2 regions of the Alishewanella sp. BS5-314 genome follow, and region 1 is predicted to be linked to the other one. Evidence: predicted binding sites of a transcription regulator. Region 1 holds the regulator's gene; the other holds the start of a gene.
The links. Region 1 encodes sigma-54, which starts transcription at its own class of promoters, with help from an activator protein. Its sites were predicted from a motif close to GTTGGCACGNNNNTNGNNT; they were not measured.

Region 1 (4,424 bases):
CCATTAATAACTGATACAGCTCCTGATCAGAACTGGCATGTCGGATCTTTTTGGTCAGATCTTTTTGAGTCAGCAGTTTTGCAATACCAGAAAGTGTAGTTAAGTGAGCCTGACACTGATCTTTCGGGATCAGGATGGCACAAAAAATATCGACGCCCTGGTTATCGATAGCGTCAAAGGGGATCGGATCCTGGCTTACCACAAATATCAGGATCGGTGAGGTAACGCAGTCGAGCTTGCCATGGGGAATGGCAATACCACCACCAATACCGGTTGAACCCAACTTTTCCCGGGTCATCAGGGCTTCCAGAATGCTGTACTCAGACATCTCTGGCAGCTGTTGATGAGCCAGTTCGGCAATATATTCGAGGATCCGTTTTTTGCTGTTAAAAAGAACTGCACTCTTGGTGCAGTTCTTCTCCAGCATAGCGCTTAAATTTATCATGGTTAGTGTCGCGACAACTTTTCTTTGTGTTTAATCACTTGCCGGTCCAGTTTATCAATTAACTGGTCAATTGCAGCATACATATTTTCATCTTCTGACACCGCAAAGACTTCACCGCCGTTTAAATGTACTTTGGCTTCAGCGATTTGCTTCAGTTTTTCCACGTTCAGAATAACATGCACGTTATTGATATTCTCGAAATGACGCTCCAGCTTGGAAAATTTACTGTCTACATATTCTCTCAGAGAGTCGGTAATTTCTACATGACGGCCAGTTAAGTTGATTTGCATAGACTCTTCCTTCTTGTTAAGACACTTACAGCAAGGTCTTTCGTTGATTAGATGGCGCAATAAACAGCGATTCACGGTACTTGGCGATGGTACGCCTTGCGACATTGATCCCCTGTTCGGATAAGATTTCTGCCATCTTACTGTCACTCAGTGGCTTAGCCGGGTTCTCTGCTGCCACCAATTTCTTAATAAAGGCACGGATGGCGGTAGATGAACATTCACCACCACTCTCTGTACTAACATGACTGGAGAAGAAGAATTTAAGTTCAAAAATTCCGCGCGGCGTATGCATATACTTTTGGGTAGTAACCCGGGAAATTGTTGACTCATGCATACTTACCATTTCTGCCACATCATTTAATACCATGGGTTTCATGGCCTCTTCGCCATGCTCAAAAAAGGCTTGTTGCTGTTGCACGATACAGTTGGCGACCTTTAGCAAGGTTTCGTTGCGGCTTTCCAGACTTTTCAAAAACCATTTCGCCTCCTGCAGATGTGAGCGGATAAACTGGCTGTCGGCACTGCTTCTGACCGTTCTGGACAGCGCAGCATACTGCTGGTTGATTTTCACTTTGGGCATGGCATCCGGATTCAGCTCCACCTGCCAACGACCTTTAACCTTGGTAACCACTACATCAGGAATCACATATTGCTGTTCCTGCCTGATCACATCGGCGCCGGGGCGCGGGTTCAGGCTGTGGATCAGGCGCATCACTTCTTTTAACTCATCTTCTTTGAGTTTAGTCACCCGCATCAAAGAACGAAAGTCCCGGTTAGCTAAAAAGTCGGTATATTCGCTGATTATTTGTTTTGCATCATTTAAATAGGGGGTGGCAGGATCAAACTGCCGTAGCTGGATCAGCAAGCACTCTTTCACTGAGCGGGCCGCCACACCGACAGGGTCAAACAATTGGATCCGTTTTAATACAGCCTCGACTTCATCGGCTTCGACATCCGGCAGCTGCAGTGAGGCTAAGATATCTTCCACATCTATGGTCAGTAAACCGGCTTCATCGACGGCTTCAATAATGACTTCGGCAATGGCGCGGTCTGTCTCAGAAAAAGGGGTAAGGTCCATTTGCCAACGCAAATAATCCTGCAAGGTTTCAGTGGTTTCGCCCTGATATACCAGATCCTCGTCTGGCAGGGCGCCATTGCTGACCGGGGCGGCACTGACTAAATCGTCCCAGTTATTGTCCAGTGGTAAGTCCTCCTGGATATTCTGCTCGGCCATTGCCTCGCTGGTATCGCGCTCACTAACGTCATTAAATTCCGGATAATCGTCATTACCAGCCTGGTAGTCTTCACTGTCAGACGTTGACCCGCTGCTTTCTTCACGGTTGATATTCGACAGGCTCAGGTCGGTCTCGGGCGTGCCCGGTTCGAAGTCGTCGTCGGGCTCAAGCAAGGGGTTGGCATCCAGCGCTTCCTGAATTTCCTGCTGCAGCTCAATGGTGGAAAGCTGCAATAAGCGGATCGCTTGCTGCAGCTGCGGCGTCATTGTTAGCTGTTGGCCAAGGCGAAGTTGTAAAGACGGCTTCATGTAAGTCTGATTCTCTCCTGAGTATATCCCCTCCATCCTGGAAGTGGCTGCGGTCTGTGCCGCCTGATTGCGCCTTCCGTGTCAGCGGGTGGAGGACTTGACGCTGATTGCCCTACTATAGCCTGAATTGCTCACCCAGGTATACATCGCGGACCTGTTGATTCGCTAACACATCCTGCGGCGAGCCGGCGGCAATTAATTCACCATGACTGACAATATAGGCTATTTCGCAGACATCGAGGGTTTCCCGCACATTATGGTCAGTGATCAGTACCCCGATGCCGCGCTGGCATAGGTGCTGAATAATTTTTTTAATATCCAGCACCGAAATCGGGTCCACGCCGGCAAAGGGCTCATCCAGCAAAATAAAAGCCGGATCTGCGGCCAGGGCGCGTGCGATCTCTACCCGCCGCCGCTCACCACCAGACAGCGCCATGCCAAGACTATTCTTAATATGCCCGATATGAAATTCTTCCAGCAAGTCATCGGCGATTTCTTCCCGTTGCTGCCGGTTAAGTTCCTTTCGGGTTTCCAGAATTGCCAGCAAATTGTCGTATACCGTCAATTTGCGGAAAATCGAACTTTCCTGCGGTAAATAACCAATACCCGCCCGAGCCCGCTGATGAATAGGGGCGAAGGTGATATCTTGCTCGTTTAACGTGATCTGACCTTTATCGGATGGCACCAGACCAACAATCATATAAAAAGTGGTGGTTTTGCCGGCACCATTGGGTCCCAACAAGCCAACGATCTGACCTGCTTTGACTTCCAGACTGACATCTTTTACCACCTGCCGGCCTTTATAGCTTTTGGCCAGATGTGAAACCACTAACTTCATTGATTTTCCTTGGTTTCCGGCGTGAAAATGGTGGTTACCCGCCGGTTTTGTTCACTGCCGGCCGTTAACTGTTGTAACTCGATGTTATAACGAATCACATCACCACGCACCAGAGAACCGCTCTGGGTAAGCTCGGCATCCGCAGTCAGCGTCAGGGTCCGGCTGGCCAAATCGTAGCGGATCTCATTCGCCTGAGCCGTTACCGGCCGGTCGCCTTCCAGTAATTGGGAATAGGTAGCCGGACGACCGGTAAAAATAAACACCTCATTACCTTTACCGGCACTGGCATTGATCTCCAGCTTATCGGCTTTGATCAGCAAGGAGCCTTGGGTGACTTCCACATTGTTGACGTAAACCGCGATATTATCGCGAATGGACGCCTCGGTATTATCTGCGTTAATCGCAATCGGCAAAGTATGATCTGGCTTCGTCGCTGCCAGAGCTTGCGAACTAAAAAATACTGCAGCGATTAATAACTTAGTTTTCATTGGCGTATACCGTTTCCAGATGTTTTTGCAGCACTAAATGTTGTGCCGTGAGGTCGGCCTGCAGGCCGATGCCCAGAATATAAAAGCCTGGTCCGCTAAGCCGCACCCGCTCATGCGTTTGCAGCGTTTTTTCTGGCAACAGCATTTGTAATGAGGCTGTTTCAACCTGTTCAATAAACTCGCCAGGCAGCAAATTTCTGAGCAGGACTTGCTGTTCCAGAATAATTTTATCTTCCGGAAACCAAATACCTTGCTGACTGCTGATTTCCCAAGCGGCTTGATGTTCATCGTTAAACAGGGTGTAGCGCGGCAATTCAAACTGCGTAAAACCCAGTTGCTCAAAATGTTCCAGCCGTTTGGCTTGCAGATGATCCGCAATATAGCCCTGCTGGTCATAAACACGCAAGGTCAGGTTTTCCGCAATATAATCGGGCAGGAATTCGCGGTCGGCCTGGCGATCGGTATCGCCGCCTTGCGGCGCAAACCATAAGTAGGCCGCAAGCAGTACCAGGGCGGTGACACTTAATACGAAAAACTTTCTCATGTGCTGCTACCATCAAATTGCAGAAAGCGCTGCTGTGCAATCAGTAACAAATCACACAGTTCCCGCACCGCGCCATAGCCACCGGGTAAACTGGTGCAAAGGTGCGCCTGTTGTTGCAGATAGGGATGGGCATCCCGCACAGCGACAGCCAGGCCACAGTGCTGCATTACCTGCCAGTCGGCCAGATCATCACCTATATAGGCAACCTGATCTGGCTGAAGTTGCAACAGCGCCAGAATTTCCGCAAAGGCGGCCATTTTATTTTCCTGGCCCTGA
Region 2 (4,424 bases), 360 kb from region 1:
CACCCTCTGCTAACCGCTCGGCTAAAAAGCCGGAAGCGCCACCCAGATGCGGTTTGCCATAGGCCTCATAACGTACTACACCCACCGTTAAATGCACCTCGTCTTCCACTTCGGCCTGCGAGGACGCAATAGAATATAAACGAGGCTGCTGCTTACGTAGCGCATCCACCAGTTGCTGCGCGCTAATCAGCGCCGGATGTTCACGCACGATATCAATAATTTGCCGTTCACTCAGGTAGCTGCGTAGCGCGGTTTTATCAGCAACTAAAGCTTGTAACGCGGCGCTGCCGCTGGCTTTGGCATATTTATCGACGAAGGCGGGATAGGACTGGGTCAGCTCCAACTGTTCAGTCAGGGCATCACTAATAGTCAGTCGCTCTGTGCCCAGTAACACCGGGGTATTAGCAGCAATACCAGTGAGTAGTAAGAGTTCTTTTACCAGCTGTGGGTCGTTACTGAAATAGACCCCCAGGGCATCACCCGGCTGATAACGCAGCCCGGAGCCCGCCAGCGAAATCTCAATATGCCGCACATCTTTGCTGGAATCACGGCCGGTGATCTTCTGATTGGTATACAGCTCAGCGCTAAACGGTTGTTGTTTGCTGTAACTGCTCTGTGCCGCCGCCGTTTGGCTGGCCCCCGGCCAGCTAATCACATCAGCCGTTGCCGCCGGCGCCTGCGCGAACTCCGGCTCTAAGGTAGTGATGAGCTGCTGCTGCCAGTTCGCGGCGGCAATGCTGTAATCAACATCCAGATCCGCCCGGGCAATAATGGCTTTGCCGCCTAATTCGGCGAGACGCTGATCAAAATCCTGTGCGGTTTTACAGAAAAATTCATAGCTGGTATCGCCCAAGCCCAATACCGCATAACGCAGCTCTGGCAGCTGTGGCGCTTTTTTACTAAACAGGAAGTTATAAAAGCTGATGGCATTTTCCGGCGGCTCTCCCTCACCATAGGTCGAGGTGACAATCACTAAAAAGCGCTCATTTTTCAGATTAGCCGCCTTATATTCGGCCAGATCCTGCACCTTAACCGTAAAGCCTTTGCCGCTGGCGGCCTTGCCCAGATCTTCCGCAACATGCTTGGCATTGCCTGTTTGTGAACCATATAGCACTGTTAGGGTAGCGGCAGGTGCCGCTACCGCGGAGGGAGCAACTGCCACACTCTGACCGGCCAATTGGGCACTGGCCGCCAGATAGCCACTAACCCAGGCTTGCTGGATCGGATTAAGCTGGCTTACCAGCCCCTGTAATTGTTTTACCTGCTGTTCAGACAGCGGGCTGGCCTGAGCGACCAGTGACGATAACAGCATAACAAACCCTGCTTAAGTTAATTATTGGCATTTTAGCCATCCAGATGCTAGCGGGTAAAAGAATGGATCTCTCTTGGTTATTCCAGAAAGTAATTAAAAACTCAGGCTGCCTGAATAAGTTCTTTCTAAAGACAGCGACAACTACTTAGCCAAACTCACTACTTTTTAGCCAATCCAACAATAAACCTTCTCAACCCGTCACTGACATGACAATTTTATTGTTTAAAATCAGTGTGTTAATAGTTGGCATTCACTTTGCTCTACTTACAGGGTCAAATCAGCAAGAAGGATAAAATAATGAAAGCCTTAGTATTAACCGCCACTGTCGTCCTCGCTAACCCGGTTGTCGCAGAGCAAAGCTGCCAGTTTCAACTTGAGCACGATTTAGTTATTTCACCTACGCAGGTGATATTACAACAACAGCAACAGCCGCTGTGGACCATCGACCAACAAGGTCGGCTGTGGTTAGCCGGTAAAGAGCAAAGCACCGATGCCGAGAGCCGCGCTTTACTGCAACAATATCAGGCTGGTGTGCGCGAGCAGGCAATCAACACCGTCGAACTGGTGCAAGCAGGCTTACAACTGGCAGGTACCGCTGTCGAACAAGTGTTAACCGAACTGACCGGTAAATCGCTGGCACAGCATCCACAGATGCGTGATGTGCTTGCGAAAATCCAAAAAAGCACTGACGAGATTATTGTACGGCGCGGCGAGCAACTGGAAGTGCGTGGCAGCGCCCTGTCAAAACTCGATCAAGCCTTTGGTCCGGAATTTGATGCCGCGATAGAAAGCCTGGTCGAAGAAAGCATGGGCAATATTATGCTGCAAATTGGCAAAGCGATGGTCAGCGGCCAGGGCACGTTCGAGCAGCGGATGGAAGCCTTTGGCCAGCGCATGGAGAAGTTTGGCGAACAGTTAGAGCAAAATATGCAGGCCAAAGCCAGTGTGCTGGAGCAGCGCGGTGAAGCCATGTGCCAGCAAGTGCAGCAGTTGGATCAACTGGAAAGCCAAATCCAGCAACGTCTGCCGGCCATGGCTGCCTACGACTTATTTAATAATGTAAAAACCGCTAAAAACTAAGCAACGAGTTCAATTTCCTAACCACGGCTTGGCGTACTGCTTCGCATGACAGTACGCCCTTTTTTATGCCCGCAACTGGCAGTTTTCAATAAAGCGCGTTAGCCTATCATTACTCTTTTCCCGGCTAAGGTAGCAATAAAGATGAGCATCCAACATATTGATCCTACAGTCCGTTATTCAGAAGCCGTTATTACCAATGGCCTGATCTTTTGCGCTGGCATGGTGCCGGATACCACGGCAACCGATATTAAAAGCCAAACCGAAAATGTGCTGTCTCAGATTGACGCCCTGCTGGAGCGTTGCTTTAGTCATAAACGCAAGCTGGTCGACGTCACGATTTTTCTGGCTGATATGGCCGATTATGCCGCGATGAACCAGGTATGGGATGCCTGGTTGGTTGAAGGCGCAGCACCGGCACGCACTACCGTAGCAGCTAAACTGGCCGATCCGCATTGGAAGGTCGAAATCAAAGTGGTCGCAGCGCAGTAAGAACTAGTCGAAAAAACACTACTTTGCCGGACATTATCAGTATGATAACTACATAAACGTAGTTGGCAGCGCGAATTGCTGCCTTGCAGAAACTTATCGATAACTGGACGTTCAGATGTTATTACTGAAAAAATTACGTTGGCCCCTGGCTATCGTAGTCATAGCGCTCTTGGCTTACTATGGTCTGAAACCTTACTGGTTAACGCAGCTAACCCAGCAGGAAAGCGCCAGAATTACTGCGCTAAAACAACAGGCCGTGCCGGCAGCACCACAGCAACGTCTTGATGCGGAGCGGATGATGGCCGACCTTAGCTGGCTGGCCGCGGCAGAGCGGCAAGGGCGCGCCCCGGGTACGCCGGGCGGCATCGCTGCCAGATTATGGATTGCCGAACAATTTGCCGCTATCGGTTTAACCCCCGCCGGCAGCGAGGGTTACCTGCACCCCTATAGCGTAACGGAACATTTTTCATTTAATCGCTGGCTTCGACGCAAAAATGCCGTTATTCCTGGAGTGGAAGATGCAGCCAATGTGCTCGGGTTATTGCCGGGTACTGAGCCGGGTTTAAAGCCACTGATTATTACCGCTCATTATGATCACCTCGGCATGCACGGCGATACCATCTTCTATGGCGCCGACGATAATGCCTCTGGCGTCGCCGCCATGTTAGAACTGGCACGTTACCTTACCAAGCATCCGCTGCGTCATCCGGTGCTGTTTGCCGCACTGGATAGCGAAGAAAAAGGCTTGCAGGGTGCGGTAGCACTGTTTCGTACCGGCCTGCTCAGTGCCGACCAGCTTAGGTTTAATATCAATATTGATATGTTAAGCCGCGATACCGAACAGCAGCTGTTTGCCGTTGGCAGTTATCATCACCCCTGGTTACTGCCATTACTGGAACAGCTGCAACAACAGAGTGCTGTTAAGTTAATCGCCGCCCACGATCGCCCCTGGTACAAAGCCGGCCGCAGTCAGGACTGGACGCTCAGCTCTGATCACGGCGTCTTTCATCAGCAGGGCGTCCCCTTTATCTACTTTGGCGTGGCCGATCATGCCGATTACCACACGCCAAGAGACACGGCAGATAAAGTCGATGTCGCGTTTTATCATCAGGTGGTGGAAACCGTGCTGAGCTTTTTACAACAGCTTGACCTGGCTCTGGCGAAGACTAAGCTCTAGAACGAGTCCGGCGCAGATTGTTACACCTTTTTACAATTCGTTGTAAATTAACAGTTAGCAAGCTGTCATTTTGGCGCTACACTGCGGCGGTGAGCCTAAAGCTAGTAACAGGAGGTTTAAATGAGTACAGCCATGATTTGGATTATTATCGGTGTGGCATTAATTCTTAGCGAATTACTGGCCACCAGTATTGTCGCAGTGTTTCTGGGCTTAGCCGCCATTGTCGTCGGCGTGTTACTGCAGCTCGGCTGGATTGAATCGGCCAGTACTCAGTACACCGTCTTTGGTATTGTCAGTCTGGTACTGCTATTTACCGCCCGAGGCCGTTTTAAACGCTGGTTTGTTGGTTTCACCGCCGACAAAGGC

Region 2: the regulator sigma-54 is predicted to act here: its motif matches at 1,555-1,573, upstream of H1D31_RS16005 (YggN family protein).

Annotation. Positions count from the first base shown of each region.
Region 1 is NZ_JACEHJ010000002.1:2,106,947-2,111,370, reverse strand. It holds gene ptsN (PTS IIA-like nitrogen regulatory protein PtsN) at 1-445, opposite strand, end outside; gene hpf (ribosome hibernation promoting factor) at 448-735, opposite strand; gene H1D31_RS14370 (RNA polymerase factor sigma-54) at 761-2,278, opposite strand; gene lptB (LPS export ABC transporter ATP-binding protein) at 2,394-3,116, opposite strand; gene lptA (lipopolysaccharide transport periplasmic protein LptA) at 3,113-3,604, opposite strand; gene lptC (LPS export ABC transporter periplasmic protein LptC) at 3,594-4,148, opposite strand; gene kdsC (3-deoxy-manno-octulosonate-8-phosphatase KdsC) at 4,145-4,424, opposite strand, start outside.
Region 2 is NZ_JACEHJ010000002.1:2,469,155-2,473,578, forward strand. It holds gene H1D31_RS16000 (assimilatory sulfite reductase (NADPH) flavoprotein subunit) at 1-1,312, opposite strand, end outside; gene H1D31_RS16005 (YggN family protein) at 1,610-2,392, shown strand; gene H1D31_RS16010 (RidA family protein) at 2,534-2,881, shown strand; gene H1D31_RS16015 (M20/M25/M40 family metallo-hydrolase) at 2,997-4,058, shown strand; gene H1D31_RS16020 (NfeD family protein) at 4,179-4,424, shown strand, end outside.